DNA from 2 places in the Listeria aquatica genome. Region 1 is predicted to be linked to the other one. Evidence: a T-box and tRNA genes for the amino acid it is inferred to sense, from the RefSeq annotation. Region 1 holds a T-box; the other holds one or more tRNA genes.
The links. The T-box of region 1 lies ahead of HB912_RS04480 (valine--tRNA ligase). A T-box ahead of a tRNA ligase gene usually reads a tRNA of that ligase, here a tRNA-Val.

Region 1 (9,915 bases):
GAGTAAATTTGAGCTGACACGATTCTTTGCTCTCGTAAATTGCAAGCTAATCAAGGTTTGTGTCGCATTTTCTCTATACACATATACAACCATTACATTATAACATAACTGTTTAAATTAAGGCATTATTTTTAATGAAAAGAAACAAATTTAATGATTTCTTTAGAAATAGCACTGTTCCTTTAAACTCAGATACTTGTCTTTAGCAATAATAATATGATCAAGCAGTTCAATACCAACTATTTTACCTGACTCTTGTATTCTTTTAGTCGCTGAAATATCTTCTTTTGACGGTGTCGGGTCACCAGAAGGATGATTGTGAAAACAAAGGACAGATGCGGCAGAAACTTTTAGTGCTGTTCGAAAAATTTCGCGCGGATGGACAACACTCATGTTTAAACTCCCAATAAAAAGTGTTTCCCGATGGAGTAAATGATTTTTGGTGTTTAAAAACAAACAATGAAAATGTTCTTGATGTAAAAAACGTAATTCTGGCATCACAAGAAGTGCTGCTTGTTCAGGAGTTCGAATTGTGAGACGTTCTTTTCCTTGCTGCTCTTTATGAATTCGTCTCCCAAGCTCAATAGCTGCAGCAAGCTTGCAAGCTTTTGCTGGTCCAATTCCTTTTATTTTTTGAAACTCAGTTACACTAGCTTGCTGAATTTCTGAAGTTCCACGAAAACGCATTATAAAACGTTTAGCTAATAACTGTACCGATTCTGTTTTTGTCCCTGTTTCCAGTAAAACTGCAACAAGTTCATCAAGTGACAAGCAATCTACTCCCTCTAGGGAAAGTTTTTCACGTGGCTGATTTAATTTTGAATTTAACGGCAACTTTAAACGCCTCCTAGTGTGAAATTAGATAGATTAAAAATCCTGTAAAAAGAAATGGAACGAAAGGAATCTTTGTCTTCCAAGGAATTTTCCTAAAAAGAACTGTCAGTCCAAAAAAAAGATTTGCACAGGCCAGCGCAAGAAAGAAAATCCAGTAGCTTTCTTTAAAACCAAGAGCTGTGCCTAAGATGATTAGTAATTTGGTATCTCCCATTCCAAACCCCTTTCGGAAAATAAAATAGAGAATGCCATAAAAACAAAAACTTAGTAAGAATTGCCATAAAATATCACTAAACGGAACGCTTTCCTTAAATTGGATTAGTAGAATAATCCCTAAGAAAACGAGCACTGCGGAGTCAGGGATATGTAAATAAGCAAGATCGGTTAATAAAAAGAAGAAAAGAAAAACAAAACAAGTGAGTGGAAGTATTGGATGGGAAGCGCTTTTTTTTAGATAAACAAGGAATGTAAAAAGAATGGGGAAAGTGAGTTCAGTAATAAAATAGGAATAAGAGAGTCTTTTTTTACAACACCAAGTTTTACCACGCAGAGCTATAAACGAAAATAGTGGAATCATTTCAAAAAACGAAAGACGTCGTTTGCAAAAGTCACACTGGGAGAAGCGAAACATAAAAGGTTGCTTAAGAGGAAAATGAGTAGCTGCAACTTGAATGAATGAAGCTAAAATCGCAGAGAAAATAAAGACGTTTAAATAAAGCATAGGTGGAACCGCTCCTCTTCAGATGAATATGGCTTATTATAGCAAGGCATTTTTTTATTGTCATTTTCTAAAAAAAGCATTTTAAGGATGTTATTTTCACTGAAAATAGAGCTTTCTCCTTAAAAAAATCAATGTTTATAAAGGTAATATGGCTCGAAAATGCGATTATAAAAAAACAAGCACCTTAAACGGTACTTGTTTTTTCAAGAAGATATTTTCTTACTTCTGATATAAAATATAACGATCCCGTAATAAATAATGGGGTTTCTTGTAACTCAGGCGAAATCTGTTCAAGGAACACTTTCCAGTCCAAGACGGGTGTTAGGTTGTGCTTTTCAGCCACTTCAAGAACATCTTTTTTTGCCATGGCACGAGGGAAATCAAATGTTGTAAGGTAAAACTCAACATTATCCACATTTGTTTGTATTTCTTGAATCATCTCATCGTAATTTTTATCAAGTAAAGCACTAAAAAGCAGAACAATTTTTTCTGAGTTCGTTTGTTGAAGCGTTTGAATCAGTGCACGAATCCCTTCAGGATTATGTGCACCATCAAGAATAATCGTTGGATTTTGGGCTATTTTTTCGAGTCTGCCAGGCCAAAAAGCATCAGCTAGTCCCCCTCGTAATCCTTCTTCTGATAAATGAATCCACTTTTCCGTTTCAAGCAAACGGAGTGAACAAATTGCGACAGAAGCATTTTGGATTTGATGATCACCAGCAAGACCTATCTGTAAGGCTTTAAGTTCACCAAAATCATCTCGATAGTTCAAAAGCTTGTCCCCTACCTTTTCTGCTACAAAATCTTTTTTGTACAAATAAAAAGGTGCGTTTCGAGAAATAGCTAGTTCTTCTAATGTTTCGATGACAGAATCTTGTAGTACACCTGCAACGACTGGAATAGAAGGCTTAATGATGCCCCCTTTTTCAAAGGCAATCTCTTCGATCGTGTCGCCGAGAAACTCCATATGATCGAGTCCGATTGTTGTGACGACGGAAAGAATCGGTGTTAAAACATTTGTCGAATCGAGTCGGCCACCGAGCCCCACTTCGATAATCCCAAAATCAATTTTTTCAAACTCTGCAAAATACAAAAACATCATGGCTGTAATAATTTCAAACTCAGAGGGTGGCCCGTATTCCCCAACTGCGATTTCTTCTGTAATAGGAGCAATTCGATTTGCGAGATGAATAAGATCGGCATCACTAATAGGAAGTGAATTGATGGCTATTCGTTCATTAAATGTCTCAATATAGGGAGATGTAAAAGTCCCTACACGATATCCTTCTTTTTGTAGGACCGAAGAAATAAAAGTTAAGGTAGACCCTTTTCCATTCGTTCCAGCAATATGGATAAACCGGTTCTTTTTCTCTGGATGATCTAACTTTTCAAGTAGCAGTTCCATTCGTGTGAGCCCCGGTTTGATACCTAAACGCAGCGTTCCGTGAATCCAGTTTAAGGCTTCTTCGTAAGTGTTAAAATACAAAGCTTTGGCTCTCCCTTCTATGAAAGCGCGAAATAGTCCGGGCAAAATTGAGGAGCTATTTCGCGCTTAAAGTTAAGCGTTTTTGAGTGCTCTGATTCTTTCTTCGACAGACGCTTTTTTCTCAAGATAATCTTTTTCCTTTGCTCGTTCTTCTTGAACAACTTTTTCAGGGGCTTTAGAAATAAAACGTTCATTAGATAGTTTTCCCTGAACTCGTGCCACTTCTTTATTCCACTTATCAAGTTCTTTTGTTAAGCGCTCAATTTCCTCAGAGATATCAATTAGACCTTCAAGCGGTAAGAAAATTTCAGCCCCAGTAATAACAGCTGTCATTGTCGTATTTGAAGGTTCAATATCAAACGAAATTTCGAGGGATTCTGGATTACAGAAACGTTCAATATATGAAATGTTTTCTTCAATAATTCGTTTGTAGGCCTCATCTTTTGGTTTGATTTGAATGGCAACAGGCTTACTAAGCGGTGTATTCACCTCGGAACGAATATTTCGAACGGCCCGAATAATTTCGACAAGCGTCTTCATCGCAAGTGCAGCTTCACCTTGCATTTGTTCTTCTCGAACAACTGGCCACTTTGCAACCGTAATGGAATTGCCTTCATGCGGCAAATTTTGCCAGATTTCTTCTGTTACAAACGGCATGAAGGGGTGCAGTAAGCGCATGGTTTGATCAAGAACATAAGCAAGAACTGACCGTGTGGTTTGTTTGCTTTGTTCATCTTCCCCGTATAGTGAGATTTTGGCAATTTCAATATACCAGTCACAAAATTCGTCCCAAATGAAATTATAAAGTGTTCTTCCTACTTCGCCAAATTCATATTTCTCAGAGAGCGCCGTTACCGTTTGAATGGTTTCATTCAGACGAGTCAAAATCCATTTATCACTAACTTCTGTTACGTGCGATAAATCAATTTCTTCATATTTCAGCCCATCCATATTAATCAAAGCAAACCGCGAAGCATTCCAAATCTTATTAATAAAATTCCAAGTTGCCTCTACCTTTTCAAAACTGAATTTCAAATCTTGCCCAGGTGCTGTACCAGTAGAAAGCGTATAACGGAGCGAATCCGCGCCATATTTATCAATCACTTCAATCGGATCTACACCATTTCCAAGTGATTTCGACATTTTCCGTCCCTCAGCATCACGCACAAGTCCGTGAATCAAAGTATCTTTAAATGGACGTTCTCCAGTGAATTCAACGGATTGAAAAATCATTCGAGAAACCCAGAAATAAATAATGTCATAACCTGTTACAAGAGCACTGTTTGGGAAATAACGTTTAAAATCTGGGGCATCTTCATCTGGCCAACCCATTGTTGAAAACGGCCAAAGTGCCGAACTGAACCAAGTATCAAGGACATCTTCATCTTGTGTCCACTCAGCTTCGTTTTCAGGTGGTGTTTCAGAAACATAAACTTCACCAGTTTCATTGTGATACCAAGCAGGGATTCTGTGTCCCCACCACAACTGACGGGATACACACCAATCATGAATATTTTCCATCCACGTCGCGTAGGTTTTTTCAAAGCGACTAGGCACAAAATTCACTTTTGTCTCCTCTGATGTTTGAATATCAAGAGCAGCTTTTGCCAAAGGTTGCATTTTGACGAACCATTGTAAAGATAAATAAGGTTCTACGACTGCATCTGTTCTCTCTGAATGTCCCACTGAATGAAGATGAGGTTCTTGTTTTATAAAGAGCCCTAACTCCTTGAAGTCTTCAATGATAGCTTTTCTTGCTTCAAATCGGTCCATCCCTTGATATTTTCCAGCATTTTCGTTCATGGTTGCATCTTCATTCATGACAATAATGCGTGGTAAATCGTGTCTGTTACCAACTTCAAAATCATTTGGATCGTGTGCTGGTGTAATCTTAACCGCCCCAGAACCAAATTCGCGATCAACATAATCATCTGCCACAATTGGAATTTCTCGGTTCATGATTGGAAGAAGAATCGTTTTTCCAATCAAATGTTGATACCTTTCATCTTTTGGATGCACGGCAACTGCTGTATCACCAGGGATTGTTTCAGGGCGAGTTGTCGCAATTTCAAGGAAACCACTCCCATCGGCAAGTGGATATTTCAGATGGTAAAAATGCCCTTCAATTTCCTTATGGATAACCTCAATATCCGAAAGTGCTGTTTTGGCAACTGGATCCCAGTTGATGATGTATTCGCCGCGGTATATCAAGCCTTTTTCATAAAGTGAAACAAACACTTTTTTTACAGCATCCGATAAACCTTCATCTAATGTAAAGCGTTCACGTGAGTAATCAAGTCCAAGCCCAAGCTTTTCCCACTGTTCTCGGATGAATCCTGCGTACTCTTCTTTCCATTCCCAAGCCTTTTCAAGGAATTTAGCACGCCCTAATTCATGACGTGAAACGCCTTGTTCTTTTAGTTTAGCTTCTACTTTTGCTTGAGTTGCAATCCCAGCATGATCCATTCCAGGCAAATAAAGTGTATCGAAGCCTTGCATTCTTTTGATTCTTGTTATAATGTCTTGAAGTGTTGTATCCCAAGCATGTCCAAGGTGGAGCTTTCCAGTTACGTTTGGAGGTGGAATGACAACGCTGTAAGCTTGTTTCGAATCATCACGAGAAGCTTTGAAGAAATCATTTTCTACCCACCAGCGATATCTCCCACTTTCAACATTACTCGGTTCATATTTTGTTGGCATTTCTGTGTTATCAAATTCCTTCATTCTATTTCCTCCCATCAAATTTTGCCTTTAAAAGTAAACAAAAAAACTCTTTCCATCCGAAAAGGACGAAAAGAGTTTAGATTCGCGGTACCACCTTTTTACCGAAAAAATTCGGCACTCATTCTAGTAACGATGCGATTTAGCACCGGTTTTTCCTACTTTAAAGTTCAGAAAAACAGCTCCAAGGCTACCTTCTATGAATTTTCTTTGAAAGTTCGCAGCAACCACTTTCTCTCTAGGAAAGAAAAATTCATATACTCTTCCTCTTCTTCGCTTTTTAGTATTATTATTCTCTTAGTCTATCAAAATTAAGTTCACTCGTCAATTAAGGAATCAGCTTTTCAAGCGTTTAAAAGTAGTTTCAAATGCCTCAAGCGTACGGTCAATTTCCTTTTCTCCGTGCATTGTTGAAATAAAGATTCCTTCAAACTGTGAAGGTGGAAGAAAAATTCCTTGGTCAAGCATTTCCTTGTAATAGCGGCTAAAGAAATCAAGGTCACTACTTTTGGCTGTTTCAAAATTAATCACTTTTTGATCCGTGAAGAAAAATCCAAACATGGAGCCAGCTTGATTAATTGCTATTGACACTTCATATCTTGTCGCAATTTCTTTGAGGTTTTCTTCCATTCGTTTAATAAGCGCACGGAATTTACCGTAATCATGTGGTGTCAATTGTTTGATTGTTTCATAACCAGCTGTCATTGCAAGAGGGTTTCCAGAAAGCGTACCAGCTTGATATACGGTTCCAGCTGGTGCGACGTGTTCCATAATTTCTTTTTTACCACCATAAGCTCCAACTGGGAGTCCACCACCAATAACTTTTCCTAGACAAGTTAAATCAGGCGTTACGACATAATATCCTTGAGCGGAGTAGAAGTCGACACGAAACCCGGTCATCACTTCATCAAAAATGAGCAAGCTACCAAATTTAGTTGTGAGCTTTCGCAGCCCTTCTAAAAATCCAGCGATTGGCGGAACAACTCCCATGTTTCCTGCAACGGGCTCGACAATCACACAAGCGATTTCTTCTCCAAAATGTTCAAAAGCAAGCTTGGCACTTTCTAAGTCGTTATAAGGAACCGTGATTGTATCTTTCGCTAAATCAGGCGGCACACCTGGGGAATCCGGTAAGCCTAGTGTGGCAACTCCGGATCCTGCTTTAATCAAAAGAGAATCTCCGTGACCGTGATAGCTTCCTTCGAATTTCAAGATTTTGTTGCGTTTCGTGTAACCGCGTGCAAGTCGAATGGCGCTCATAGTTGCTTCTGTTCCTGAGGAAACCATCCGTACAATTTCAATAGAAGGCACACGTTCAATAACAAGTTTAGCTAGCTCATTTTCAATTTCCGTTGGTGTTCCAAAACTCGTTCCTTTTCGAACCGCTTGAGTCAGTTTTTCAACTACTAGCGGGTTGGCATGTCCAAGAATAAGTGGTCCCCAAGATAAAACATAGTCGATATAACGATTTCCATCAATATCTTTAATATAGGCTCCATTTCCTTCTTCCATAAAAACGGGATCAGCCGCAACGGATTTAAAAGCTCGAACCGGACTATTTACCCCACCTGGCATTAATTTTAAGGCCTCATCGAATGCCTTTTTAGATGCTGAATGTTTCATGGTTTTCCTCCTGATTTTTTATTTTTGCAGATACTTCGCGACGTCTTTTGCAAAGTAAGTAATAATCAGTGATGCTCCTGCTCGCTTCATACTAAGAAGCATTTCCATCACAATTTTTTCTTCATCAATCCAACCATTGTGCGCAGCCGCTTTTACCATAGCATATTCGCCGCTCACATTGTATGCAACAACGGGTAAATGCGTGGTGTTCCGAATATCACGAACAATGTCTAAGTAAGAAAGCGCAGGTTTTACAATGAGAAAATCTGCTCCTTCTGCTTCATCGCTACTTGCTTCACGAAAAGCGTCTTCACGATTTGCTGGGTCCATTTGATAAGTTTTCCGGTCGCCAAATTGAGGCGCCCCGTCTGCGGCATCTCGAAATGGACCATAAAAAGCGGAGGCATACTTAACTGCATAGGACATAATCGGAATATGAATATAACCTGCTTCATCTAAACCTTCACGAATAGCTGTTACGAAACCGTCCATCATATTGCTTGGTGCGATGATATCAGCCCCGGCCTCTACTTGGCTAACCGCCGTTTTTTTGAGCACTTCAAGCGATTCATCATTCAAAATTTCTTCTCCTCGGACAAGACCGCAATGTCCATGGTCGGTAAATTCACATAAACAAGTGTCTGCTACGACAAGAATCTCAGGGAAAGCCTTCTTGATAATTCGCGTGGCATTTTGTACTACTCCATGATCGTGAAAGGCTCCCGTTCCTACGCTATCTTTTTCTTTCGGGATACCAAACAAGATCACAGCTTGGATACCCGCTTCTTTTACTTCTTGCATTTCTTCTTCTAATAGAGCTAGCGGGAACTGGTAAACCCCTGGCATGGAAGGAACTTCCGTTTTCGTTTCACCAAATTCTTTCACAAAAATAGGATAAATAAAATCACCCATCGAAAGTTCATTTTCTCTTACTAAATCACGCATTGCACGGGATGAACGCAAACGGCGATGGCGATCAAAGTTTTTTGTCATCATTCTTCGACTCCTTTATTATTAAATCTATTAAATTTTCCATTTGATATTTTTCAGGCTGAAAAGTCACTTCATAACCGTCTTTTTCAATTGCTTGAGTCGTTACTTCACCAATGGAACCAATGAAAAAAGGTTTATGAAATGCTAGATCATCTAAAATTTGTTTAAAGTTCCTCCAAGCAGAAGGACTAGCAAAGACAGCGATAAAATGAGGATAGCTTGCTAATGCACTTTTTAAGTTAGTCAAAGCTTCACTAGGTAAAACTGTATCATAAAGTGGAAGCCTGAAACAAGAGATCCCGAGATTAGTTAAAAATTGAGGTATTCTTGGCTTGGCAATTTTGCTTTGCGGGAGTAAAACAGCATTCGTCTCTGCTGCATTTTTTTGACTCCATTCCTTTAGAAATACTTCTGTTTCATAAAGACTTGGTTCAAAATCAACCGAAATGCCCCAATTTTCAAGGGCTTCAGAAGTTTTTTCTCCGATAGAAGCAACTTTTATATTTGTAGGTAGTTGTCGCACTTTTTGTAAAAAAAATCGAACAGAATTTTGGCTTGTAAAAAAAATCCAATCCACCTGAAGCGCTTTTTCTGTCCACTCAAAAGTGAGTGGTTTTACTTCAATCATTGGAATCGAAATTGCTTTTATTCCTGCCGCTTGTAAGCGCAAAAGACTTGCTTGATTTTTACTTTTCTCACGCGTCAAAAAAACAGCATCAGTCATGGCGCAGCTCCTGAATAATTTGCTTAGCCCCCTGATCGAGAAGTTCACGAGCAGCTTCTTGCCCAATTAATTCTGGCTCTGTTCCTGTTTTTTCGACAGTAAGTCGTTTGCTTCCATCTGCATCTGCAACGAACCCTCTGAAAAAAAGCGAATCTGCTGCACCTTTCTCTGCAAAGCCAGCAATCGGGATTTCACAGCCGCCATTTAAAGTTTCTAAAAATTTTCGTTCGCATTGGACAGTAAATGCAGTGTCAGCATCGTGAATAGAAGCAAGCATCTCTAAAAGCGCTGTATCCGTTTTGCGGCACTCAATCGCGAGAGCCCCTTGCCCGACAGCAGGAAGTGCGATTTCCGCAGAAAGCCGTTCAATTTTTAAATGAGATTCATCTAGCCAGCCCATTCGACTTAAGCCTGCTTCCGCCAAAATGATAGCGTCAAACTGTTCTTCCTCTAACTTACGTAAGCGTGTATCTATATTTCCACGAATTGAACGAATTTCCAAATCAGGTCGAATTCGTTTTAATTCTACGCTACGTCGCAAACTACTTGTGCCAATGAGAGCGCCCTTAGGTAGATCTGCAAGTTGATTTACTTCATGAAAAACAAGGACATCAAACGGAGATTCACGTTTTGGAATCGCGCCGATTACAAGTCCCTCATATAATTTGCTCGGAACGTCTTTCATGCTATGTACAGCAAAGTCAATCGTAGAGTCAGCTAGCTGATCTTCCACTTCGGAAACAAATAACCCCTTTCCACCGACTTTACTTAAAGTCACATCTAAAATTTTATCCCCTTTTGTTACAATTTCTT
Region 2 (9,915 bases), on a different contig from region 1:
ATCGGGGCTTGCTGATGGGCATACGATCACAAATATTTTTACAGGAGATGCGATTTTACCGGGACAAGGTGGAATTATTGGTGTTTTATTTGCAGTTTGGTTAATGTGTGTGCTTGAAAAGAGCTTGCGCAAATTTATTCCGAATGCTATTGATATTATTGTGACGCCAACGATTGTTATGCTTGTAATGGGGCTTATTACGATTTTCCTGATCATGCCAGTTGCAGGATTAATTTCAGAAGGACTGGTTTCGGCGATTAATTGGACGATTGAAGTCGGTGGGCTATTCTCGGGCTTTGTACTCGGCACATTCTTCCTACCGATGGTGATGTTAGGTTTGCATCAAGTGTTGACGCCTATTCACGTGGAAATGATTGCGCAAACGGGTGCGACATTACTCCTTCCAATTTTAGCAATGGCTGGCGGCGGACAGGTTGGAGCTTCGATTGCACTTTGGATTCGTTGTCGGAAAAACAAACCGCTTGTAAATATGATTAAAGGTGGACTTCCTGTCGGGATCTTGGGAATTGGTGAACCACTTATTTACGGGGTTACGGTTCCGCTTGGACGGCCATTTATTACCGCTTGTTTAGGTGGTGGAATTGGGGGCGCAGTTATTGGGGCTTTTGGAAACATTGGCGCCATTGCTATTGGCCCATCTGGGGTAGCACTAATTCCATTAATTGCAGGGGGACACTGGCTAGGTTATGTTATCGGTCTTCTTGCTGCTTATCTTGGTGGTTTTGTTTTAACTTACTTCTTTGGCACACCTAAGGACGCCATGGAAGCAGTGAATGAGTAAATTAGATGAATTGGAAAAGTTGAACTTGATTGCTTATCAAGTTCAACTTTTTTTGTGTGGAAAAAGTCTATAGCGATGTATTACAAGGGATAGTGCTTTAAGCATTTTATATTAATTTAGATGACTCTCTAGAACTTGATTTATTTTTTGCTTCAATGATAGAAACATTTTTTCCACTGCTTTATAGAAATTAATTTTAACTAGTTGACAAACTTTCTATATTGTATTACTATGTAGTAGAACTTAACAATACTATATAGTTGATGGGAAGGAGGAAAATCTGTTTGCACGTAGGACAGATGACAAATTATGAATGGAATAACTGAAATGTTAAAGGGAGTTCTTGAGGGAATTATCCTTGAAATCATTAATCGCAAAGAAACTTATGGTTATGAAATTACGAAGATTTTACAGGAATCGGGTTTTGAAGATATTGTAGAGGGAACGGTCTATACAATTCTCCTGCGGCTTGAAAAGAAAGAACTCGTTGAAATAACCAAGAAAAAATCGACAATGGGTCCCGTACGAAAGTTTTATTCGCTTAGCGATGCAGGTCGAGAAGAACTAGAAAATTTTTGGAAAAAATGGGAGTTTGTTTCGTCGAAAATTAATAAATTGAAGGAGGAACAAGCATGAATTTCTGGGATAGAATTACAGGAAATGATATTACAAGAGATTTGAATGATTTTAAGTCGCGAGTTGAAAAATTGCCGGATGATTATCAGGCAGCTTGGGAAGAAATCACATTGAACCTCATGGGGCACGCCGACTTTACAGGTCGTAACCTTATCCCAATTCTTGGGGGAGTGCTCAGTTGGTTTGAGGAAACGGCAGCGGATGGACAACATGCGCAGGAAATTTTGGGAAACGATGTAAAAGGATTTTGTGTGGCGCTCGCTTCCGAAGAGGGAGCGAAGTCATTACGTGACAAGTGGCGCGATCAACTTAATAAAAATGTTGCGAAAAAATTGAATCAATAGGAGGGGTGAAAATGAGTTTACAGGAAATTCTGGCTGAGAAGAAGGAATGGCGCAAACATATGGCGCGTGTAAATGCTCTGCCGCGAGATTACAAGGTGGTTTATAAGGAAATCCAAAAGTATCTTTTTAAAGTTGGACCAATGGAACTTGTAGATGGAATTAAGCCGCTTTCTGCTGTTTTGGAACTTTTCGAAGAGGGCGCAGCAAGAGGTGATGAGGTGCTTACTGTCACTGGAAAAGATGTCGCTATATTTTGTGATCAGTTAATTCAAGATTCGAAAACGTATAGTGACGAGTATGAAGATAAGGTGAACCAAGAGGTAAAGAAAGCTTTGGATAAAGAAGCGAATAAAAAAAATAAATAAGCTGAAAAAATCATCTCACATGTTTTAGCGTGAGGTGATTTTTATTTGAGAACGGATCGTCAAAAGGTAGTTTCGTTCAGAACACCGGTTTAAACTTATGTTTTTCGGGCAAAAAATAAAAGAATGGCTTCAATTTCTGGGGGGAACAGAATGAAAAAAGTTTCTGTAGTATTAAGTGGCTATACGTTAGTACTAAGTGCGGTGATTGGTGTTGTCGCTGCCTTGTTTTTAGCAATCGTCCATTTTTCAACAGATTTTATTTGGGAAAAGTTACCGAAAAGTTTGCACGAACCAAGTTTGTATCCGCTAATCATTGGCATAATAGGGGGGATTCTTGTTGGTCTTATCCAAACGAAACTTGGTGCTTTCCCATATACGATGCACGAAAACATGGCCGAATTTAGAAAAACAGGACGAATCGAATACAAAAATCGGCTATGGAAAACGATTCTTGCCGCGTGGATTATTCTTTCTTTCGGAGCAAGTTTAGGTCCGGAAGCTGCTTTAGTTGGCATGGTCGGCGCGATGATAACTTGGCTAGTTGAACATTTGCGGATTAATTTAGCGAGCAAAGAGGAACTCGTAAATTTAGGAATCGGTGCGATGATGTCGGTTATTTTCCTAGCACCTTTTAACGGGGTCGTCCAAGATATTGAACATAAAAATCCAGTAGAAAGAAAATTACCTAGTTGGTTACGTTATTTACTTTCAATTGTAGCTTCGTTTTGTGCGCTTGGTGCCTTTGTTTTAGTAAAACATCTTTTGCCGCTTCCAGAAAGCATCTTTGGCATTCGACTATCAGATCATTCTATTTGGAATTGGCAAAATCTCATTTTTGCACTTCCAGTTATCATTCTTGGCGTTTGTTTCGCTTTTTATTTTAATGGTCTCGAAACGCTCGTAAAGCGAGGATTACGATTTGTGCAAAATAAGTGGGTGCTTGCGTTAATTGGAGGTATAAGCATTGGGCTTTTAGGGATGGTATCTTCTTACTTTCTGTTTTCAGGAGAACATCAGCTGATTGAGATGTCGAGCGAAGTAACAACGTATAGTTGGCTGTTTTTGCTACTAATTGCACTTGGAAAACCACTTCTTGCTGCAATTTGTGTAAATACTGGCTGGAAAGGGGGGTTAATCTTCCCGGCTATTTTTGCGAGTAGCGTGATGGGCTACGTTGTCACTTGGCCACTTGATGGGCACATTGGATTTTTACTGACTATTTTTGTTGCTGCCAGCTGTTCTCGAATTGTCGGCAGCCCGCTTCTTACTAGCTCTATTTTGCTGTTCGTTTTTCCACTACAGTTCTTTCCATTTATTCTACTTACATCATTTTTAGTTAGTCCTAAGCGGGTTCGCGAACTACTGCATAAAGAAACTAAATCTTAATACATAAAAACAGGCAAGAAACCTTATTTTCTAGTTTCTTGCCTGTTTTTTAATGGTCCCGACTGGTCTCGAACCAGCGACCCCCACCATGTCAAGGTGATACTCTCCCAACTGAGCTACAGGACCAAGTTTAATTTTATAATAACGATTGAGAGGCAAGCTGTCAACTAAAGATTAGGGCTTTGTTTTTTTGTAAAAAATGATATGATAGAACAAAAAAGGAGGTTCCGCAATGAAAATCGTCATCGCTCCAGATTCTTTTAAAGAAACGCTGTCTGCTGATAAAGCGGCAACAGCCATTCAAAAGGGGTTCCTGCGTGTCTTTCCTGAGGTGGAATATCATCTTTTGCCTGTTGGTGATGGCGGAGAAGGCACGCTTGACGTGCTGGCTAAAACTTTGCATACTGAACGAAGAATAGTTTCTGTTACCGGGCCATTTTTAGAGCCGGTAAACGCGCAGATCGCTTTCATTCATGCTGGACAAACGGCTTTCATTGAAATGGCTGAGATTTGTGGATTGCAACTTGTACCAGAAAACAAGCGTGATCCGCTCACCGTTTCAACGAGAGGAGTCGGAGAGATGATGAACTATGCGATGGATCAAGGCGCTAAGGAAATCATTATCGGGGTTGGGGGGACCGCTTCCAATGATGGCGGAATTGGTATGGCAGCGGGACTTGGATACGAATTTTTCGATGAATTGGGAAACCCTGTTTCACCTATTGGAAAGAATTTATCGCGAATTCACACAATGAAAAACAACAAAGTGAGGACGCAGTTAGCTCAAACAAAAATTCGTGTCATCACCGATGTAACAAATCCTCTTACAGGTCCAAATGGCGCTACCTTTGTGTTTGGCGGGCAAAAGGGATTAAATGAAGCAGAGATGCCTCAGGTCGATCAAGCGATGGAAACTTTCTATAACCGCTTTTTTGGTGTTCCAAAGACTCCAGGAGTGGGGGCTGGAGGAGGAATGGGCGCGGGTCTTCTTAAATTTGCATCGGCTGAACTAAAACTTGGAATTGACTATGTAATTGAGCAGCTGCAGCTTAAAGAAATATGTACTGATGCGGATTTTGTTGTCGTTGGTGAGGGCAGAATGGATGGACAAACGTCAAGTGGAAAGGCGCCACTTGGTGTCGCACGGGCGGTACCTGATGGGATTCCGGTTATTGCTATTTGCGGAAGTGTAACGAAGGATAGTGAAAAACTTTATCAGCAGGGAATGACGGCTATTTTTCCAAGTGTTGCTTCAGTGAGTACCTTTTCGGAGGTGCGCCGGGATGCCGAACAAAATTTAGTAAGGACAGCTGAGAATGTCGCAAGGTTGTTGAAATATGCCAAATGAATCTAAATTGTTTCACGTGAAACATATTGGACTCTTTGCGTAGAATTGAGGAGTTAAAGATGGAGCCAAAAGGAAAATTTTTCATGTATGCCGTTATGAATGCAACGGTATTCATGCCTTATTTATTTTTTATTCTAGTTGGAAACTTATATCATGGTTGGCTAAATGGTTATGCGTCATTAATTATTTTTTATGTCTTTAAATCAACAGGAACTTTCTTGTTTAATGCCTTTAATTATCAAGCAAAGGCAAAGTCGCTTTTACAAGTTTTAATCGCTATGGGGATTGTTGGATCAGTATTAGCTAGTCTTGGCTCTTTTGACGCTCTTTGGATTGAAATTGGGGCTATATTGATTGGGATATCAAGTAGTATGGCGCTCCCAGTTTATATTACTTTGCAATACCATGACCATTTTTATTATGGTAGAAAAATGTCTAATAATAACTATTTGCGAGCGCTTTTTGTAATTATCTTAGCCCTTGTTATTGGGGGGATTTTAGCCCAATTTCTTTATCCTAGTCTGGCCTTTCTTTTTTACGCAGTGCTCCTCTTGATTACATTTTATTTTGTTAGTCGCTTGCCTAATTATGAAGTGAAGACACGAACTGGAGATGCCTTTCTAATTCGCCCATTTCTTGTTTTTTTTGCTGCATCATTTATTCTATTTCTATTTAAAGAAGCTCGAACTATCGAGTCTACAGATTATGTGTTCTGGGTATTTTCAGCCGCTTTAGCGGGTATTTTGATTTTCGTTGGTGCGGGTCTTTATTTAATGCCAAAAATGAAACTGAAGCTAGCGCCGTGGATTTTATATTTCTCTTTTGCTCAAGGTGCTGTAATGAGTTTTTCATTGCTTTACGGAACATTTGTGGCGCTTGCCGAAAACAATTTCAAGTTTATGTTGTTTGGCGTTTATATGGTTTATTTCTTAGGAACTCTCTTTTCACTTGCAGTAGAGCCGCTTGTTAAGAAAGCGTGGGGGAAACGCCCTATTTTATATTTATACAGTCTAGGAATTGCTTTAAGTTTTGTTTTGATTGTCATACCGAGTTGGACCAGCATCAGTATTGGAATTTTTGGCGCTTCTCTGTTTTTATCAATGCTAAGTCGTCATCTAAATCGATCAGCGTATGCTACTGCCGCAAATGAAATGCAAGATGCCAGTTTATTACTTCGAAGCAGGTGGACAAAACTAGGTAGCATTTGCGGACAGATTTTCTTGATTTTCTTGCTATTTGTAGGTAGCTTATTTAGCGCTTCGCTTGATTTTAAACGAGTTATTGCAGCTTTTAATGGTGCGGGAAATATGTCTGGAGATTTATTTTTCGATTTTGCGGGGACAGCACTTGCGGCAGCGTTTGGTATTTTATTATTTATCTTTGCGGGGTTACGAAAATATCGGGAGATTGTTAAAAAATGAACAGTTAAGCTTGTTCGCTTGACGATTCAGATGGAATGGCATAATCTGAATCGAGAGGTGAGAAATGTGGCGATTATACATGCAAAAGAAGACGACTTTGATCAGATTATTGCCAGTCATTCAAAAATTTTACTTAATTTCTGGGCAGAGTGGTGTGCGCCGTGTCGCTGTTTTTGGTTAACTTTGGATCAGTATGCAGAAAGAGAAAATGAGGATATTCAAGTTGTTAAAGTCAACGTCGATAAGCAAAGAAAAATTGCTGATCGGTTTAAAGTCAAAGGAATCCCGAATTCATTTGTAATCGTGGATGGTGAAGTGAAGGGACGAATAACGGGAACAGTGAGTTGTGATGAACTTATGAAACAAGTAGAAACTTTTATTGCGGAATAAAAAAAGCCTTAACTGCTGCGCCTTTCAAGAAGGGCTTGTCAGTTAAGGCTTTTTTGGTAACTTATTTAAACACGCGGAAGCGTTCTTCGTCTGCCATGAATTCTTTTTCACCAGGTTCACTAGCGATGTTACCAAATGGCATTTGTGCACGCAAGTTCCAGCTTTCTGGAAGGTTCCATTCGGCTTTAACTGCGTCATCAATAAGTGGATTGTAGTGCTGCAAGGAAGCTCCAATTCCAGCGTCTGCGAGAGCTACCCAAACAGAGTGCTGCGCAATACCTGTTGCTTGTTCGGACCAAATAGGGAAGTTTTCAGCATAAAGTGCGAAATCTTTTTGATATCCTTTGATTACATCTGTATCTTCGAAAAACAAAACGGTTCCATATCCAGCACGGAAGGAAGCGATTTTTCCTTCAGTGGAGGCAAAATTTTCAGCAGGAACAATAGCACGAAGTGTATCTTCTACGATATTCCAAAGTTTATCATGGTTTTCGCCGAATAAAAGAACAGCACGTGAAGTTTGTGAATTAAACGAAGATGGACTGTGCTTAATAGCTTCTTTTACGATTTCTTCGATTTCGTCTTGAGATAATGATACGTTTTTATCAAGCGCATAGATCGAGCGGCGCGATTTGATTGCTTCTAAAAATGTGTTTGACATAGGAATACCTCTTTTCAAATGTTATTTACTTACTTTAGTATAGCGACTAATTTTTTTGATTGCAACCCTTTGTTTTTATGTAAGCGCTAAACCTACTCAGATTCTAAACGGAAAAAATTTCAAATAAAAAAGTTGCAAACAAGAACATTTGTTCGTATAATAGAAATAGAAAGAGGTGATCACAATGGTTTATGCTATATCTTTAGATAAACAAGTCGAAGTAACGAATCCAGCAGTTCTTATCGAAAAGCCGCAAGTTGATTTAGTGGAACAGGAAAGTTTTTATATCACCTTGTCTGATGCAATCAAGCGAGAATGGTTAGTGCGACTGAACTTTTTTGAAGAAGCAAATGTGGCGAAACTAGAGTTGGCATCTTTTGAGGATTCGGAAGCTTTCGTAGGGCGGGGTGTTATTCGCGAAATGGATTTAGTGCCATTCGAAATGGATCCTGAAACACAAGAAATTCTTTTTCGCGATATATTTGGGCAGATTTACCCTGTTCAATTTGATGAAATTATAAATATTGAGTTGCTTTAAAAGCTAGCTGAAGGCAGATTCTGGGCCTTTAGCTAGCTTTTTTGACTTTTTATAAATATTGTTATATGATTGTTAAGACAATTATTGTTGTAACAATTAATTAAGGTGTGGTGAAATGATGAGGCAAAAGTTTGATGAATTTTCCTTTCAAACAACGAAAATCGCGAAAAAAATGCACTTATTTCTTTCAAGAAGCTTGGCGGATCTAGAAGTAACACCTGAACAGTGGACGATATTAAACATTATTCAGCAAAAGGCACCAATCTCACAAAAACAGTTAGCCGAACTCTCAGAAAAAGACACGCCAACGGTTAATCGGATCATTGATGTCCTGTTGCGGAAAGACTTAGTGATTCGCAAAACGGATGAAGTAGATCGTCGAAAAACTCTGTTAAGTTTAAATGAAAAGAGAGAGAAGCTAACTTCTGTTTTGCAAGAAACTGTAGAAGAGGCTTGTAAAAAGATGTTTGCCGATTTTTCCGAACAAGATTTGCGAACTTTTGCTACTTTGTTAAACCAGATCGAGAATAATATTGAGTAAGAAGGGATTTTTTGGAAAGTAAAACAAAATTATGGACGAAGGATTACATTTTTTTACTGATAGGAAGTATTTTTCTATATGTTGGATTTATGGTATTTATGCCCACTTTGCCCACCCAAATTATTAAGCTTGGGGGTTCGCAAGTAGAAGCTAGTCTTGCTGTGGGTGTGTTTTCAGTAGTAGCGCTTCTCATGCGTTCTATTTCAGGAAGCTGGAATGATCGATTTGGCTCTAAAATGCTCATTTTAATAGGCTTTCTAATTTTAATTGCGACAACGGCTAGTTTTTATATTTCAACAGTTGTTTTAGCCTTGCTTGCGGTTCGTTTCATTCAAGGAGCAGGCTGGGGGATTAGCACAACCTCTATTGCAACGGGAGTTTCGGCAATTGTTCCGCCTAACCGAACGGGTGAAGGAATTGGATTTTATGGACTGACAACAGCGCTTGGAATGTCACTTGCCCCCGTTGTAGCCATTTTGATTATGAATTATTTTTCATTTAATACGCTAATTACTTTTGCACTGGTCATATTAGTTGGTACTTTTTTACTGCTTTCGCAAGTTCGAATCAAGCAAGAAAAAGTGAAAAAAGCCGGGAAAATAAAGCTTTTCGAGAAAACGGCGCTGTTGCCGGCTTTTTTATGTCTATTAATGGCTATCCCACTTGGCGGAATTCAAACTTTTATGATGGTGTACGGTACAGAAATACACGTTGAAAATACATGGATTTATTTTCTGGGACAAGCCATTACGATACTTTTAAGTCGGCTTTTTGCGGGTCGGTTATATGATACGAAAGGACATTTCGTTGTTGTGGTTCCAGGTGTCTTTGCTATGATACTTGGGATTTTATTGCTTTCCTTTGCTACGGGTGCGTGGATGCTATTTTTTGCGGCGCTGGCATTTGGACTAGGTTACGGGATGACACAACCCGCTTTACAAGCGCTGACAATAGATCGAGCTGCTCCAGAAAACAAAGGTGCTGCAAACGGAACATTTTTATCAGGCATGGATATCGGGATGGCGATCGGAAGCTTTGGGCTCAGTATTGTCGCAACGTATAGCAACTATGCCATCATGTATCGTTCTGCGATTTTAGCCCTTGTTTTATTCCTTGTAATTTACTGGATGGTCTTTAGAAAAACCAAATAATTGGAAACAAGTACTTTTAGCTAAAAGTACTTGTTTTTTTAGGAAAGGCTTTCTCTTTAATTTTAATGGTCTTCTGTTATAATATACGAAAACCTTTGATTTTTTATTTATTCTAAAAATTGTGTCTTAATGCACAAATGAAAGAGTGCTTTTAAAAAATAAAAAGGAATGGGAGCGAGTGGGAAATGGAGCAAATCTATAATTTTTCAGCTGGGCCAGCAGTGTTACCACAACCAGTTTTAAAACAAGTGCAAGAGGAACTGCTTTCTTACAAGGGATCAGGCATGTCGGTCATGGAACTCAGCCACAGATCCGAGTGGTTTGAAGAAATT

Region 2: it has a tRNA-Val gene. The T-box ahead of HB912_RS04480 (valine--tRNA ligase) is inferred to sense a tRNA for this amino acid. The anticodon was not compared.

The regions. Positions count from the first base shown of each region.
Region 1 covers NZ_JAARRM010000001.1:899,126-909,040, forward strand. The annotation lists gene radC (RadC family protein) at 163-834, opposite strand; gene HB912_RS13390 (prepilin peptidase) at 848-1,555, opposite strand; gene HB912_RS04475 (bifunctional folylpolyglutamate synthase/dihydrofolate synthase) at 1,740-3,041, opposite strand; gene HB912_RS04480 (valine--tRNA ligase) at 3,114-5,765, opposite strand; T-box leader at 5,824-6,045, opposite strand; gene hemL (glutamate-1-semialdehyde 2,1-aminomutase) at 6,099-7,385, opposite strand; gene hemB (porphobilinogen synthase) at 7,404-8,378, opposite strand; gene HB912_RS04495 (uroporphyrinogen-III synthase) at 8,362-9,102, opposite strand; gene hemC (hydroxymethylbilane synthase) at 9,095-9,915, opposite strand, start outside.
Region 2 covers NZ_JAARRM010000005.1:15,417-25,331, reverse strand. The annotation lists gene HB912_RS10960 (PTS transporter subunit EIIC) at 1-802, shown strand, start outside; gene HB912_RS10955 (PadR family transcriptional regulator) at 1,112-1,438, shown strand; gene HB912_RS10950 (DUF1048 domain-containing protein) at 1,435-1,782, shown strand; gene HB912_RS10945 (DUF1048 domain-containing protein) at 1,794-2,147, shown strand; gene HB912_RS10940 (chloride channel protein) at 2,298-3,533, shown strand; tRNA gene HB912_RS10935 (tRNA-Val) at 3,587-3,659, opposite strand; gene HB912_RS10930 (glycerate kinase) at 3,766-4,881, shown strand; gene HB912_RS10925 (hypothetical protein) at 4,941-6,302, shown strand; gene HB912_RS10920 (thioredoxin family protein) at 6,369-6,692, shown strand; gene HB912_RS10915 (nitroreductase family protein) at 6,754-7,353, opposite strand; gene HB912_RS10910 (hypothetical protein) at 7,538-7,891, shown strand; gene HB912_RS10905 (MarR family winged helix-turn-helix transcriptional regulator) at 8,010-8,432, shown strand; gene HB912_RS10900 (MFS transporter) at 8,444-9,583, shown strand; gene serC (3-phosphoserine/phosphohydroxythreonine transaminase) at 9,769-9,915, shown strand, end outside.